Regions from separate parts of the Desulfosporosinus sp. genome, predicted to be linked through region 3. Evidence: riboswitches for the same ligand, from Rfam matches in the RefSeq annotation. Region 3 holds a riboswitch; each other region holds the start of a gene.

Region 1 (5,342 bases), on a different contig from region 3:
ATCTCCTTTTCTAGAAATTCATATTCTTACTTCAGATACCTACGGTACCGTGGTGCAGCAATGTGAGGGATTACCCGTTCAAGTAAACGTATTAAAGAGCACAGAGCACGTCAAAGAAAAAGCAGATTATGTATTACAGTTTGATCGCGAAGTTGTAGCTATAGGAAACGGAGCTAACGATCAGTTAATGCTTCAGCATGCTCACTTGGGTATTGCAGTCATCGGCTTAGAGGGGGCATCCACACAAGCTCTCCTATCAGCAGATTTGATTGTCCACAATATAGAAAACGCTCTCGGTTTACTTATAGAGACACAACGTCTTAAGGCAACCTTACGACTCTAAATTGCAAAAGGAGCAAGTATACAAAGGATCGCGTTAGAACCCCAATTAGTCCTCCTCTAGAAAACTACTCATTTAGTATGCATATCCTCCAAATAAATGCAAACTATAAATCACAGTAATCTAAACTCTCAAGGAGGACAAAATGGATTCAAATCTCAAAATTGATGAATTGCCTACTTCAGCGACTACGAACACTATACAAAGAATAGCTGTTGGTGTACATGGGGTACCTGAACTGAAACACGACGAAAAAATGAACTACCTCGGAGAATTCCGCGAACGCATTATTCGGCGCTTGACTAAAAAGCAAGTTGCTGAGAAGTCTATCTTCCCAGAGATTAAGGAAGCATTAAATCATAAGAAAAGCTCAAGAATGCTCATAAGTGGCACCTTGAGCCCTCAGTTTACCGATAAGTACATTAAACTAGCTCGAAAAATGAAAAAATCTTACACGATGATTCATGACCCGGAACTTGCAGGGGAGACCGGATTAGTCGTAGTGAGTAATGATGCGGTTGATATTGAAGATATTGATGTTTAGAGCACTCTAGAGAGATCATGGACAAACGGTTATTCCTCGTCCCCAAAGACAATCACCACAAGAAGGCGCATGACCTAGGCAATCCATATCTGCCCGAAGAACCATGTCACAACCATCAACCCAGTTACAATCAGTACATGATGCGTATTCTCCGTGCAAAACATGATATCGATACCTCATAAATTCAGGCGTAGTCCAAATTCCGAGCAAGGATTGCTTCTCTATAGAACCAAAACTATGTGAATCAATCTGCTTATATCTCCCAAACACATACTCTGGATAAGAATGCAAGAATCGATAACAAGAAGTAACCTGACCATCCCAACGGACGACGGCGCTTTGAGTTTCGACGAACTTACAATATCGATCTGTTTTTAATTCACTTTTAGGCAGCACTACTTCCACGCCTTTTGCTAATCCAGCGATGAAAGCGGCTTGGAATACTTTATCCATCTCTGCAGACTTGGTGGGATAGTAAAGAGTTTCTGCCATCATTTCTTCTCTCATCGGCAGAAGATGAGAAACGAAGACTCTAGTTACGCCTAGCTTGGCTGCTTGGCGTACGGTCTCTACCAGATAAGGGAGAGTGCTTTTCATGACTACAAATTCCCATATCACCTCCGGTCCTCCGTTACCACTTTGCTCTGTTATAAGACGTGTACTTTCTAAGATTCCTTGTATGTTTTCATGACGAATGGCGGCAAATGTCTGTACATCGGTGGAATCTACAGATAAAATGATCTTTGCTATTTTACTTTTAATTAGAAAATTAATTAATTCACTATCTAACGTAGTTCCATTCGTTGTTACAGAAACTTTATACCGTGAAGCGAATAGCTCCACGGCACGTCTAAAATTATTGGCAATCGTCGGTTCACCAATACCTCCAAGGATTACCTCTTGAAGATCAGGAAAAACTTCCACCTCACTTGCAATTGCCTTTAAGATTCCAGTTGACATATCTCCCAAAGGTTCTTGCCACTTCTGGCGATAACACATTTCACAAGACAAGTTACAACGGTTGGTTAACTCCAGATAAAGACGCTCTATAGAAGGCGTAGGACGAAACACAAGTTCAACTACATCTTTCATTCTCGATCACCTCTCTTAATCTTAGCCTTTTTATCGATATGACTCTAATCCTTGCCATTATTCACTAAATTGCAATTCCTTTTTTACTCAGTTTTCTCCATGTAGTAGACTCCAGAGTTAAGAGTTGCTCCGTAAAAACCTCCCTAGCCTCAGACGCTTCAGGATCCTTCGGTCCTATTAAGTAAAAAGAACGCGTAAGTGGATTCCCTTTTAATTTGATCGTCTTAAACTCTTTCGCATTTAACTCCTTTCTCACAATCCAACGTGAGACGAGTGCAATTCCTAAGCCAGCGGTTACAGCCTGTTTAATGGCTTGGCCACTTCCAAAGATATACGACCTTCTAGCATGAATGCCCCATTCCTTGAAGAGCTTATCGCTAAACGCACGAGTACCAGAACCACTTTCCCTGAGAATCCATACTTGGTCTTGGAGATGCTCAGAAGTAACAATGGGAAGTCTTGCCAAGGGATGTTGGTTAGGTACTAACAAAATAATTTCATCCTCCATTAATGGGCGGACAAGGATGTCTGAATGATCGACTTCTCCCTCCACAAGAGCAATGTCTAAGTGATTAGCTTGTACCCCTCGAATTATATCCCCCGTATTAGCAATTGAGGTTTCAATCTCCACTTTCGGATATTGAGCAGCAAATTCAGCCACGACAAAGGGCAAAATGTATTCCCCAATTGTATAGCTTGCACCTACCCTCAAACTTCCAGTAACTACATTTGAAATTCTTTTAATCTCCTGTTTTGCCTTATCTTGCAATTGCAAAATTTGCTTAGCGTATTCATAGTATATCTCACCTGATTGCGTCAGTTCCAGATGATTGGATGAGCTATCAACTAGCTTTGTGCCGAGTTGTTCTTCCAAACTCTGGATCTGCAAACTGACATCGGGATGAGAAAGATAAAGTTCCTCTGCAGCATGCGAGAAATTCTTATGTTCGACAACTGTTACGAATATTTTTAAGGGATCAATAATCACAAGTTACACCTCTAGTTTCTAGATCTATGATTGTATATTGATAATGATACTTCTTTTCCTAGCATTCCACAACGTCCTATCCCTAACAATCTTCTCCTTTTCGTGACAGGGGGACGGTCCTTTTTGACACCTTGGTTCATCTATAGTTGTTAATATTTTTCCAAGGTATTATGATAAAGATACATGTTTACTTTATTTTAGGATAAGAGGTTAAAGCAATGCAAACAATACTTGTTATTACGGTTGGGGGAGCACTTGGAGCTCTTTCACGCTATGGCCTCGGGGTATGGATATCGAACAAATGGAGCCAGGACTTCCCTCTGCATACATTTCTAATTAATATCACTGGGGCTTTTCTCTTAGGATTTTTACATATTTTATTTATCGAACGCTTAAATGTCAGCCCTCTATGGCGTCTTGGAATCGGGGTGGGTTTCCTAGGGGCTTTCACAACGTTCTCGACCTTTGGCTTTGAGGTAATTTCCTTAATAGAAGGCGGTAGCTATTTGACTGCAGCATTATATACCCTACTCAGCATCATTGTAGGTTTCTGTGGCGTGGCCCTGGGAGTAAGTTTAGCACGTTTACTCTAGAGGTGTGACAAGGGGGATGGTCCTTTTTGACACGCGTGTTACACCCAAAAATTGGCATCATCCTAAGCGTTGACACAGACTCAAATTTGTTTTATAGTAGCTATATTCCAATCAGAACAATTGAATATTGAATTTCTCTTATCAAGAGTGGCGGAGGGACTGGCCCTACGATGCCCGGCAACCGATAGTGCAAACTATAAGGTGCTAATTCCAGCAGAACCATAGGTTCTGAAAGATGAGAGTAGCGCGTTAAATAACATAACGACCGCTTCTCTTGAAGCGGTCGTTTTTATTTAAACCTTTTTCATCCTTAATCAACTCATAGGTCTAAAAACAGTATCTCTACCAAAAATAAGGAGGAATTATCATGACTGAACAACGACAACTAGGTATCGAAACGATTTCCCTGCATGGAGGACAAAGCCCAGATCTCGCGACAAATTCACGTGCCGTTCCAATCTACCAGACGTCCTCCTTTGTCTTCAACGACACAGATCATGCTGCCAATTTATTTGCTTTAAAAGAGTCTGGCAATATCTACACTCGGATTACTAATCCTACACAAGACGTTTTTGAGCAACGTATTGCCCTACTTGAAGGGGGGATCGGAGCACTCGCGACTGCCTCCGGGCAAGCTGCCATAACCTATGCTCTTCTAAATATCGCACAAGCTGGGGATGAAATTGTCGCTTCAAGTTCTCTTTACGGTGGCACTTTCACATTGTTCGCCTACACCTTCGCAAAGCTTGGCATCAAAGTCCATTTCGTTGATGTCAATAAACCAGAGGAATTCCGCTTAAAAATTACAGAAAATACGAAAGCTCTCTACACAGAGACTATCGGTAATCCACTCATAAATGTTGCCGACCTAGAGGCAATTGCCAATATTGCTCACGAAAATGGTCTTCCTCTTATCGTTGACAATACCTTTGCCTCCCCCTATTTGTGTCGCCCTATCGAACACGGAGCAGACATCGTCGTTCATTCTGCAACTAAATTCATTGGCGGACACGGCACTTCTATTGGAGGAGTAATAGTTGACTCAGGAAAATTTGACTGGAATAACGGCAAGTTCTTAGGACTCAGTCAGCCAGATCCTAGTTACCACGGCATTGTCTTTACCGAAGCCTGTGGTAATGCTGCCTATATCACCAAGGCCAGAGTATCTCTTCTCCGAGACACTGGAGCTTGCCTTTCCCCGTTTAACTCGTTCTTGTTCCTGCAAGGATTGGAAACACTCCCACTACGTATGGAACGCCATGTTGAAAACGCCAAAAAGGTTGCAGTATTTCTTGATCAACATGACTTAGTCACTTGGGTTAACTACCCAGATCTTGAAACAAGCCCCTATTATGCGCTTGCTCAGAAATACTTGCCTAAAGGATCTGGCGCGATCTTCACCTTCGGTCTCAAAGGCGGTCTGAATGAAGGGAAGAAATTTATTAACAGCCTCAAACTATTTTCTCATTTAGCAAACATTGGGGATGCCAAATCTTTGGTCATTCATCCTGCCAGCACCACACATCAACAGCTCGACGAAGAATCCCAACGCAGCGCAGGAGTTTCACCAGATATGATTCGCTTATCCATCGGAATAGAGACTATTGACGATCTATTATATGATTTAGATCAAGCCCTAGTAGCAAGTCAAAAGGTTTAAGTGGGGGGTTCTATATGCCAATCAAAATACCTGAAAATTTACCGGCTCTCGATATATTGCACCAAGAAAACATCTTTGTGATGGGGGAAGACAGGGCCTTTCATCAAGATATTCGTCCTTTGAAA
Region 2 (5,342 bases), on a different contig from region 3:
GAGGTTTCCTTCCAATTTCGAGAATATATTCAAAATGGAACATAAATCTATTCTAAAATTTGGTTTTATGATTAATTAACTCCCTTTTATCAAAAACTCCTAAAAAATGGGCATTGATTCCTCCTTCAATTCGTGCTAAATTTGTATTGTACAAGTTATATAAAAGAAATTAAAGACATTAGCGCAAAAACTTAAACCTCCCGACGGGGAGGTTTCTTTTTTTTAAGAAAAACCGAGGCTGGCGCCTCGGTCCTTTCGTACGGAATTATACTAATAAAACGATGGGGCTAAGATCCTTCGCTGTGCTCAGGATGACAAGCTTTTATCGGTAGCAGCTTTACATTTCCCCAAACAGCTAAGCGTTCGTCTTTGATGATTAGAACACCCGTAACCCCTTTAATCCGAGAAGCAAATTCAAGGGCTCCTTCTAAATCCTCCACAGTCTGAACAAGGTTTCCCGTTGCCGTGGCTACTGCATCCGCTAAGGGAACCGAGGGTGAAAGGACGACTACGGCGTCGGCTTGACCAAAACTCAAGGAGTGACCTATTTTTCCTGAAGATGTGCAAATTCCAAGAGGAGTCTGTTCCGGTTTAACCTCAATTGCAATTCGATTAGACAAAGGGGATTCCCCAGCATAAATCCCAACCTTGCGAATCCGACTGGTACGCATGAAAACATCCCCGCCATTTTCCACAATCACATCCCGGGAGCGCTTGGCAATGGATTTTCCAACCCATTCTGCCACGGCTCCTGCAACTGCAGCCATGGGACCCACTCCGGCAAGGCGTCCGGCTTCTGCCATAGTCTGAACAATTACTGGAGCATCTGGTAAAACTGTGTATGGTGTTAAAGAACTTACAAAATCATGATCAACTTGAATATAATCTTCAAGTGGCTTGCGACAGGCTCGAATGGTTTCTGCTACCCACTCTACCAGTTCGGGGGAAAATCGTTCTTTTCGTATTCCAATATCCAAATCAGTTTCTTCCACAACAATCTGAAAATGTACCAGATCCTCTTGGCGGTGATACTCCCGATAAGTGCGTTCCGTAAAATCCAATTACAGACGAACCTCCATGGCCCACATTGGGCAGACTTTCACACAAAGCTGACAAAAAACACATTGATCCCCATCGAAGCGCACTTCCATCGATGGGCGTTCCATATATAAGGCGCCCGTTGGACAAACCCCGGTGCACGCTCCACACATGACACATTTCTCTTCATTGCGTACGATTTCTTGATTGAGGGCTTGAACTGAAACCCCCAGATCTCGCAAATAGTTTAGTCCGTTTTCACTCTGATCTCCGGTAACCTCTAAGATCATTGTACCTTCTTTTTGCGGGTTGACGTCCGCTTTAACGATATTCACCACTAAATCGTAATCTTTAACCAAGCGGTACACAATAGGCTTAACGGAGATGTCTGTTCCAAAACGCAATACTATTCTCTTCGGCGACACTTTCATCAATCCTCCTTTAAACTGTGAGCGATAACGCCATCAGCGGGTGAGGGAAGAGTTTTAACCGGCTCTGTTAACTGGAACTCTCCTTTTTGAATCCACCCTTTTAAAGTAGCTGCGATCTCACGGGCCCGGGGCAGACTCGATAAAGGAGCCGTGGATACTTCTTTACCATTGACAGTGATCTTTCCGCTCTTAAGGTCTGCATAACTAACATATCCCAGATTACCCGGAGTAAATGAAGGATAAGCCTCCCCATAGTCGACTACGGGAGCAAACAATTCCTCATCCTTCTTAGCAGCATATAGGGCAATCTCCTCATTTAGAATTGGGATCGGTATGCCGATTCCAACACTCAGGGTTGCTCCATACCCTAGATAACTGGTACCAACAAGCCATCGCGGACTCATTTGCTTCAGATCCCCTGTAACAGCCAGTGTTCCCCCTGCACTACCCAGTTCTTTACCATCTAAGTCAATCATGGATGGAAAATGTTGAGTACCGTTCCAGGCAACATAACCAATTCCGCCGCCGAGGAAAATTTTTGTTCCCACACCAATTGTTTTGAAATGGGGGTCCTTCAAAAGCGGGCTCAGTTGTCCTGCTGTAGAAAAATTGGCATTACCTAAATTGGGCTTGATCATTCCCATATACGTGTAAATCGTTCGGTCGGTTAGATTGACGGCACAGTTATAATTCTGATAGCAATTGCGAGGATTAAATAGAATTGCCTCATTGATCTCATCCAATGTAATAGTCGTTTCTAAATTGCGACGAGGGTAACAGTCTGTACCATAGGCTAGTGCTTTTAATTTAACAGGTTTGCGTGCCACGAGGTCCGCAATAACATGTCCTCCGCCATATCTAAATTCCCCCGGATAGTTACTGTTAAGAGGATCATCTTCGTGCATCTCCGTCGCACCGATATAGGCATCAACTGCCGCTATTCCTGTGTAAGCGGCTACCCCGTTCAGCCAAACTTTCTGCATTTTCATACGTGGGGCTGTATGCCCAAAACTTAAAAAGGCACCTGAGGAACACATCGGAGCGAAGGTGCCCGTCGTTACCACGTCGACTTCTTGGGCTGCGTTGGAGAGGCCTTTTTCTTCTACTAGGGAGATAAGCTCCTCAGCTGTCACCACTACTGCTTTGCCTGCTTTGATCTTTGCATTAATTTCTGCATATGTTTTTTCTACACCCATGACGATCTCCACCTCCAGATTTGATACACCCTTGTACTAATAAACTATAGACGAGAGAAAAATTACCTAATAGAAAAGACCTCTTCTGTGATAGAAGAGGCCAAAATCTCAAATATTCGACACTCCTCTTATCTGCCAGGAAAATCTTCTCCTGCAAGAATTAGCACCATGCTTTGTCCACGCCATGACATCGTCGCGCATCAAGCTGGTTGCCGGGTTTCATAGGGCTAGTCCCTCCACCACTCCGGATAAGAGCTTATTAATTAAATTCATTACGCTGAGTCTAACATCTAGTTTATATCATGTCAACATAAACTTTTTGTTAATGTTAGCCTGAAGTTGGAGCCAACTAATGTAAAATATTTCATGCCTTAGACATAATATAATACGACATATTCCTACATATAATAGTATCAAGTCTTTTTCGTTTTCTTCATGTAGTTAGTCCTCTTCTTTCGATCTCCTTAGACCCTAAGGAGATCTTTTTTTGTCATTTATATCCCAAACTTAAAGGCTGTAGGATGATTCCTTGCTCCATCTACCCTAACGTGTCAAACTACCTCTGGATAACATAGAGTAAACAGAGTGTATATTGAGGGGAGGTTCCTACATGATTTATCCAACCCAACATGCGCCAGATTTCGAAGCCGAGGCATACCAAAATGGTAAAAAAGTAACGATTCGCCTAAAGGATTTCCAAAATCAATGGGTTCTCCTATTCTTCTATGCCAGCGATTTTACCTTTGTTTGACCGACAGAATTGGCAGCCGTGGCTGCCCAACAGGAGACATTTCAAAAACTTGGTGTAATAACTTTAGCTATTAGTACAGACAGTGTCTATTCTCATAAGGTCTTCGCAGAAACATCTCCCTCTGCACGTACCATACATTATCCCCTCCTATCTGACCGTTCACACTCCATATCATATCAATATGGCGTCCTTAGAGCAGAATTAGGAATCGCTTACCGAGCTACCTATATTATTTCTCCTAATCATAAGGTGCAGTATGCCAGTCTCTATCCTCCCGAGGTTGGCCGTAACGTCTCTGAGATTATTCGGGTTATACAGGGACTGATCTATGAAGAAACGACTGGCCTTGGGGTACCTGCATACTGGAAGCCTGGAATGACTGGTATCCTTAAGGATTTTAAATTCGTGGGAAAAGTCTAATTCAATGCTAATAATTATTAAATCATAGGGTATTCTAAAGGTATTCCAACAATAGGGAGGAATACTTATGGATCAGCCAAAGAAAAGTAAAAAACCATTTCCTAAACGTGAAGACCTACCCTATAGCCACCAAGCGGATCAGGACGGACGGACAGATTATGGCCGGGATGGACAAACAACGTATAATCCTAGCTAAGACAGGGGAGGCATCTAGATGTCAAATAAAGCAACGGATAAAGCACAGACAGGGAAACCAGATCGAGGCAAAAATTCTCCATTCAAGAAAAAGACACCTCAAAGCCGGGCTTAAGCCCGGCTTTTCGCTTGGAAGGATTTTATCCATAGAAACATTCTGATATAATAAGTTGAATGTCTGGCAGCAAAACTAGAAATAAGGGTGGTACTATGAAAAAAATCGAGGCTATTATTAGACCTGAAAAAATGAATGACGTGAAGGTTGCTCTATCAAACCTTGGCGTAAATGGAATGACCGTCTCTAATGTTTCAGGGTTTGGAAATCAGAAAGGTTACACCCAAATTTACCGTGGTCAAGAAATCGTTACCAAACTTCTTCCAAAGATTAAACTAGAAGTCGTGGTTTCAACAGAAAAAGCCGAAGAAGTGATCAAAGCCATTGTTACTACATCAAAAACCGGGGAATTTGGAGATGGCAAAATCTTTGTCTTTGATGTTATTGATGCAGTCCGAATTCGGACAGGTGAACATGGTGATGCAGCCCTTTAAATATAGACATTATCACTAAGTTCGAAGTCCGGATAAGCCTTTTCTCTATGTTGAGTTAAATCTAATCCGTTAACTTGCTCTTCATCGCTTGCTCTTAGGGGGGTAATCAAAGCTATTCCCTTCAAAATTATAAATGTCATCGTTCCAACAAATATATAAGTAGCTAGGACTGCAAGCATCTGTATTAAAACGGGTTCAAATCCTCCTCCATTAATCCAGCCGTTTTTACCTTGTGGATTAAGGCTTAAGTCGGCAAAAATCCCAGTGGCGATTGTCCCCCAAGTCCCTCCAATCCCATGGATCCCGAAGGCGTCCAAAGCATCATCATATCCCAGTTTGGCTTTAAGAATGCTGACACCTACATAACAGACTCCTCCAGCAATAAAACCAATCAATAAGGCACTGACTGTTGAAACATATCCTGCTGCTGGTGTAATGGCCACAAGGGCGGAAATGATTCCACTTACCGCTCCAAAGACCGTTACTTGACGGCGATGGAGCCATTCGACCAGAGCCCAGCCAATCATGCCTGTTGCCCCAGCAATTTGAGTTGTCGCAAGAGCAAGTACTGCCACGCTATTTGCCCCCATTGCTCCTCCAGCATTAAATCCGAACCAACCGAACCACAGTAACCCGCCTCCCAAAAGAACGTTTGGCATATTATGCGGGATGTTCCATTCGTACCCCACTTTTAATCGTTTACCTATTACAAAGGCTGCTACCAGCCCAGACACACCAGAAGCCACCTCAACAACCGTACCC
Region 3 (5,342 bases):
AATAGCGGTGGTTTTTGATTCTTGACATGATTTTCTTCCTCCTATTTGTTTACTTTTGGTGTGCTGCTAATAAAGTGTGGAAAGAGTGAGGTTCATAGCCAAAGATTAATGTGTAAGCTTGCGTGCCAGCGCGGTTCCAAGGGACTGTATTATTTGAACAATCACGACTAGAATGACGACGGTGATGACCATAATATCGGTCCGGAAACGGTTATAACCATATTGAATGGCCAAGTCTCCTAACCCACCTCCGCCAACGGTACCGGCCATAGCAGTGTAGCCGATGACGCTGATTGTCGTGATGGCAACGCCTAGAATAAGAGAGGCCTTTGCCTCTGGAAGAAGGACTTTTTGGATAATCTGTTGGGGGGATGCCCCCATGGATAAAGCAGCTTCGATAACACCGTAGGGTACTTCTTTGAGGGAGCTTTCAACCACTCGAGCGACGAAAGGGGCAGCTGAGATGACGAGTGGGACAATAGCAGCGGTTGTACCAATGGATGTACCAATAATTGAGCGAGTGAATGGGATTAAGGCTACCAAAAGGATAATAAACGGAGCGGAACGCAAGATGTTGATGACGGTTCCTAAAGTTCTTTCAACCCAAGGGTTAGGCATGATATGCCCAGGTGAGGTGACGACCAAAATGATACCTAACGGGAGTCCTATGAGGTAGGCGAGCAGCGTTGAAACGACTACCATGTAGAGAGTTTCGCCGGTTGCAGGCAGAATAAGCTGGAAAAGTGAGGCGATATCAAAGCTCACGGTGAATCACCTCCACATTTAATTTGCGAGCTGCCAAATAGCGATGAGCCTCTTTGAGTTGGTCGGAGTTTCCTAGGAGTTCTATAGTAAGTGTACCAAACAAGGTGGATCTTAAGTGGTCAATACTTCCATAGAGAATATTAGCTCGGACATCGCAATTACGCAGTAAGTCCGTGATGATTGGATCCGAGGCTCGAGAACCGAGGAATTGAATGCGAACAATTTCTGAGTCTTTGTGGGTTGCAAGCTCTTTAAGAAGGTCGGCAGGGAGTTCGTTTGGAAAAACCGTTGAGATAAACTGTTTTGCGATATCTGACTGAGGTTTAATAAATACAGACTCGACGGGACCGTTTTCAACGATGCGGGCTTCGTGAATAACCGCAACATCCGTGCAGATCTCTTTGACGACTTTCATTTCATGGGTAATCATTACAATTGTTAAGCCAAGTTTTTGATTAATATCACGCAGGAGGTTTAGAATAGAAAGGGTGGTCTGGGGATCTAAGGCAGATGTGGCTTCATCGCATAAGAGGACTTGCGGTTTAGTGGCAAGGGCTCGAGCAATGCCGACCCGCTGTTTTTGCCCCCCGCTCAACTGAGCTGGGTAAACATCCGTTTTGTCTTCGAGACCCACTAGATGGAGTAATTCTTTGACACGTATCGAGATTTCCTTCTTAGAAACTCCAGCTATTTCTAAAGGAAAGGCAATATTCTCTGCTACGGTTCTTGATTGAAGGAGGTAGAAATGCTGGAATATCATTCCGATATTCTGCCGGGCTTGCCGGAGTTCCTTGCTAGAAAGTAGGGGCAGGTCTTGACCGGCAACGATGACGTGTCCGCTCGTTGGTTTCTCAAGTAGATTTAAGCAGCGAACCAGTGTGCTTTTTCCAGCACCGCTTAATCCGATAATCCCGTAAATGGACCCTGGCGATATGTTCAAGGATACATTATCAAGGGCGATGACGTCGCCTTGGCGAGAGGAGTATTTCTTTACTAATTTTTTAATTTGAATCAAAGGTTATTGCTCCTTTGTTTTAAATTCGGGAACACTTTGTCGGCAATTATACACAACAAAACTCCGCGAAGAAAACCCGCGGAGTGCCATTCGGTTTTCCTCTTATCTCCCAGATTTCTCTGCAGGAGTTAGCACCGTGCAAAATGCCGGTTGCCGGGTTTCATCGGGCCAGTCCCTCCACCTACTCTGAATAAGAGTCTACTATTAGGTTTTATTGTATCAAAATGCTACTAAAAGCTGTCTATATTTTAGCATATGGGATATAGGATTTGCAAGCGTTAAAATATTGACTCAACGCATAAAAAAGCTTGACAATAACACAACGCTTTAATAGATTAAAGTAAGACAGTGATCTTGTTTGGTGTAGGAGGGAATGCTATGTCAAGTGATGAACGATTAAGGAACCCTTTAACGGATGCCCTAGCTGAAGCAGTTTTATTGCTTAAGAGCAAAGAAGAGTGTTATCGGTTCTTTGAAGATATTGCGACGGTTGCTGAAATCAAGGCTTTGGCGCAGCGCCTTGAGGTTGCTAAGATGCTGCAGAGAAATGAGACCTATACAGCAATTACGGAAAGGACAGGAGTAAGTACTGCAACCATCAGTCGGGTAAAACGTTGTTTAAATTTCGGGGCAGATGGCTACCAACTGATTTTGCGGCGTTTGAAAGAACAAAATGAAAAGCACGAAAGCTATGAAGGAGAATTATGATGCTAAGAACTAATCTAGGGTTACGTATACCAAAAGGAATGCGGGATCTACTTCCTGAGGAAATTGCAGTGCAAGAGGGTCTGGAGAAGAAAATTCTGGCGCTCTTTCGACAATGGTCTTATGAAAAAGTATTAACTCCAACCTTGGAGTATTCTGCTTGTGTTCAGCCGGATATTGAACAAGATGATTTGTTATACAAGTTCTTTGATAGGGAAGGACGAATATTAACCCTCCGCCCGGAACTGACCATTCCCATTGCCCGCCTAGTTAGCACACGTATGAGGGGGGGAGAATTTCCGCTGCGCTTGTGTTATGGGGCAGATGTATATCGTAACACTACAGTTAGGCATAGAGAGTTCCGTCAAGTGGGTGTGGAACTTGTTGGTTCTGACCAAGAACTCGCTGATGCGGAAGTGATTGCTCTTGCGGTGGAAGCTATTGCGGGTTTAGGCCTAGAGAATTACCAGTTTAACCTTGGTCATATGGGAATCTTTTCGGGGCTCATGCTTGAAGCTGGGGTAAATGAGGGGATACAGGCCAAGCTGGAAGAAGTATTAGCTCGTAAGGATATGGTGGGTGTGGAAAGCTGTGTTAGACAAAGTGGGCTGCCAGAACGGGTTCAGGAACTATTACTGCGGTTGCCTCATTTTCACGGAGGAGAGGAAATTCTCGATGAAGTTCTAGGCTGGAGTGAGCAACCTGCAATTCGAGAAGCAGTTGAAAGGTTAAGAAAAATTTATCAGTATTTAGAGGATTTCGGAGTTCGAGAGAAGGTTTCCTTAGATTTAGGAATACTTCGCGGCTTTTCATATTATACTGGAGCGGTTTTTGAAGGGTATGTTCCAGGAATGGGTTTTCCCATTGTTGAGGGCGGACGGTATGACGCTTTATATGCTGACTTTGGAATTCCACAACCTGCAACTGGGTTTGCAATACACTTAGGGAATTTGTTAGAACAATTTCCACTTCCGGCAGTACAGGGAGCCGATGTACTGGTATATGGATCAGATGCTAAGCAGGTGATTCGTCAAAGCCAAGCTTTAAGGGCCCAGGGAAAACGCATAGAGATGGCCCTCGGAACTTTAGGAAATGATGAGGCACAGAAAATAGCGATGAATAAGAATATTGCGCAGGTCTTATGCATCGATTAAGGGCTATTCATGAATTTCTTACAGACAGAGGACAGTTTGGTTAAGACAGGTTTAATACACATTTATATTAGAATATTATATAATTACCTAGTAGGACTACATCTAGATTAAGGGGTGTAATAATTGAGTAAACTTGCGGTACTCACGGGCGGGGGAGACTGCCCGGGGCTTAATGCGGTGATTCGGGCAATTGCTAAGAGTGCACACGGATATGGGATTGAAGTGCTCGGCATTAGGGACGGTTTCCGTGGAGCGGTAGAAGGAGATTTTGTGCCTCTGTCTCTGCAGAATGTCTCGGGTATTTTACCACGTGGAGGTACGATTCTAGGAACTACGAATCGAGATAACCCTTTTGCCTATCAAACGAAAGTGAAAGGGATTATTCAACCTGTCGACCGTTCAGAGGACGTGATTCGTAATTTACAAGGTCATGGAGTGGACGCATTACTAGCGATTGGCGGAGACGGAAGTTTGAAGATTGCTCTTGAGTTTGCCAATAAAGGCCTTAAAGTCATCGGTATACCCAAGACCATTGACAATGATCTAATGGCCACAGATCAGACCTTTGGCTTTCAAACCGCGGTGGATACAGCTCAAGAAGCCTTAGACCGTTTACATACCACCGCTGAATCACATCACCGGGTTATGGTTCTTGAAGTTATGGGGCGATATGCCGGGTGGATTGCTTTGTACGCTGGGGTTGCAGGAGGAGCAGATGTTATTCTGATTCCTGAAATCCCCTACAATCTAAATCGAGTTGCATTATGCATTCAACGTCGGGCAAAACAAGGCAAGAAATTTAGCATTATTGTCGTAGCAGAAGGTGCAAAGCCTCTGGGTGGTGAAATGGTCGTGGAACGTATGATGGAGGGACGAGTCGACCCAGTTAAACTAGGAGGAATTGGTGCCAAAATAAGTAAAGATCTCGAAGAACACTATGGTATGGAAACCCGCGTGACAGTGCTCGGGCATCTTCAACGTGGTGGTTCCCCGAATGCCTATGATCGAGTGCTTTCTACGCGCTATGGGTCAGCGGCGGTGGATGCTGCACTGGAAGGGGAATTTGGGGTCATGGTCGCACTACAGGGTAGAGAGATTGTCCGAGTTCCTCTTCGTGAAGCCGTTGACCAAATTAAACTTGTACCCCTAAATGATCCATTGTTATTATCGGCGCGTACTCTTGGGATGGAGATGGGGGATTAAAAAGGATAGGAGGGAGAGCAATGGAAGATAAGTTATCTCTTGCTGAGTTTGAGAGGTTCCTGGATGAGACTTGCGACTCTTTACGAGGAGATCGGGATGGTGAAGAATTTAAAGAGTATGTTATTGCCATTGTTTTTCTAAAACGTTTGAACGACCGATTTAATTTAGAGCGTGAGTTCAGGTATAATAAACTTAAAGCCCAGGGCTTATCTCAACCTGAAATTGAAAAAGAGTTAGAAAAAAGGGAATCCTATCGTTTGTTTGTACCAAGGATAGCGCGTTGGGATGTAGTAATACATGTAAAACAAGGCCTAGCTGATTACCTATCAAAGGCTTTTGCAGAGATTGACGATAAAAATCCAAGCTGCCTAGGTCTTTTAAATACCATTGACTTTAATAAGACCACTGAAACCGGTCAAAAGTACGTTACAGATGATGATCTAATTGAGTTAATGAAACGATTTGAGAAATTAGAGCTTTCTGATGATCACTTGGCATTT

Evidence for each region. Region 3 has a riboswitch for S-adenosylmethionine ahead of HGJ98_RS00450 (methionine ABC transporter ATP-binding protein). Riboswitches for the same ligand answer to the same signal wherever they lie in the genome.
Region 1: it holds a riboswitch for S-adenosylmethionine, as region 3 does, so the genes downstream of both, HGJ98_RS18740 (homocysteine synthase) here and HGJ98_RS00450 (methionine ABC transporter ATP-binding protein) in region 3, are expected to answer to the same signal.
Region 2: it holds a riboswitch for S-adenosylmethionine, as region 3 does, so the genes downstream of both, HGJ98_RS19400 (homocysteine biosynthesis protein) here and HGJ98_RS00450 (methionine ABC transporter ATP-binding protein) in region 3, are expected to answer to the same signal.

What each region holds. Positions count from the first base shown of each region.
Region 1 covers NZ_JABZFS010000077.1:77,166-82,507, forward strand. Annotated here, with positions in the region: gene HGJ98_RS18715 (ATPase P) at 1-343, shown strand, start outside; gene HGJ98_RS18720 (YueI family protein) at 486-884, shown strand; gene HGJ98_RS18725 (radical SAM protein) at 900-1,976, opposite strand; gene HGJ98_RS18730 (LysR family transcriptional regulator) at 2,041-2,964, opposite strand; gene crcB (fluoride efflux transporter CrcB) at 3,183-3,557, shown strand; SAM riboswitch class I at 3,693-3,799, shown strand; gene HGJ98_RS18740 (homocysteine synthase) at 3,925-5,217, shown strand; gene metA (homoserine O-succinyltransferase) at 5,232-5,342, shown strand, end outside.
Region 2 covers NZ_JABZFS010000080.1:36,393-41,734, forward strand. Annotated here, with positions in the region: gene HGJ98_RS19390 (UPF0280 family protein) at 288-1,061, opposite strand; gene HGJ98_RS19395 (NIL domain-containing protein) at 1,062-1,463, opposite strand; gene HGJ98_RS19400 (homocysteine biosynthesis protein) at 1,469-2,665, opposite strand; SAM riboswitch class I at 2,791-2,920, opposite strand; gene HGJ98_RS19405 (peroxiredoxin) at 3,276-3,836, shown strand; gene HGJ98_RS19410 (hypothetical protein) at 3,904-4,032, shown strand; gene HGJ98_RS19415 (P-II family nitrogen regulator) at 4,242-4,580, shown strand; gene HGJ98_RS19420 (ammonium transporter) at 4,577-5,342, opposite strand, start outside.
Region 3 covers NZ_JABZFS010000002.1:86,097-91,438, reverse strand. Annotated here, with positions in the region: gene HGJ98_RS00460 (MetQ/NlpA family ABC transporter substrate-binding protein) at 1-28, opposite strand, end outside; gene HGJ98_RS00455 (methionine ABC transporter permease) at 106-765, opposite strand; gene HGJ98_RS00450 (methionine ABC transporter ATP-binding protein) at 755-1,780, opposite strand; SAM riboswitch class I at 1,880-1,977, opposite strand; gene HGJ98_RS00445 (YerC/YecD family TrpR-related protein) at 2,159-2,488, shown strand; gene hisZ (ATP phosphoribosyltransferase regulatory subunit) at 2,488-3,639, shown strand; gene HGJ98_RS00435 (6-phosphofructokinase) at 3,763-4,842, shown strand; gene HGJ98_RS00430 (type I restriction-modification system subunit M N-terminal domain-containing protein) at 4,863-5,342, shown strand, end outside.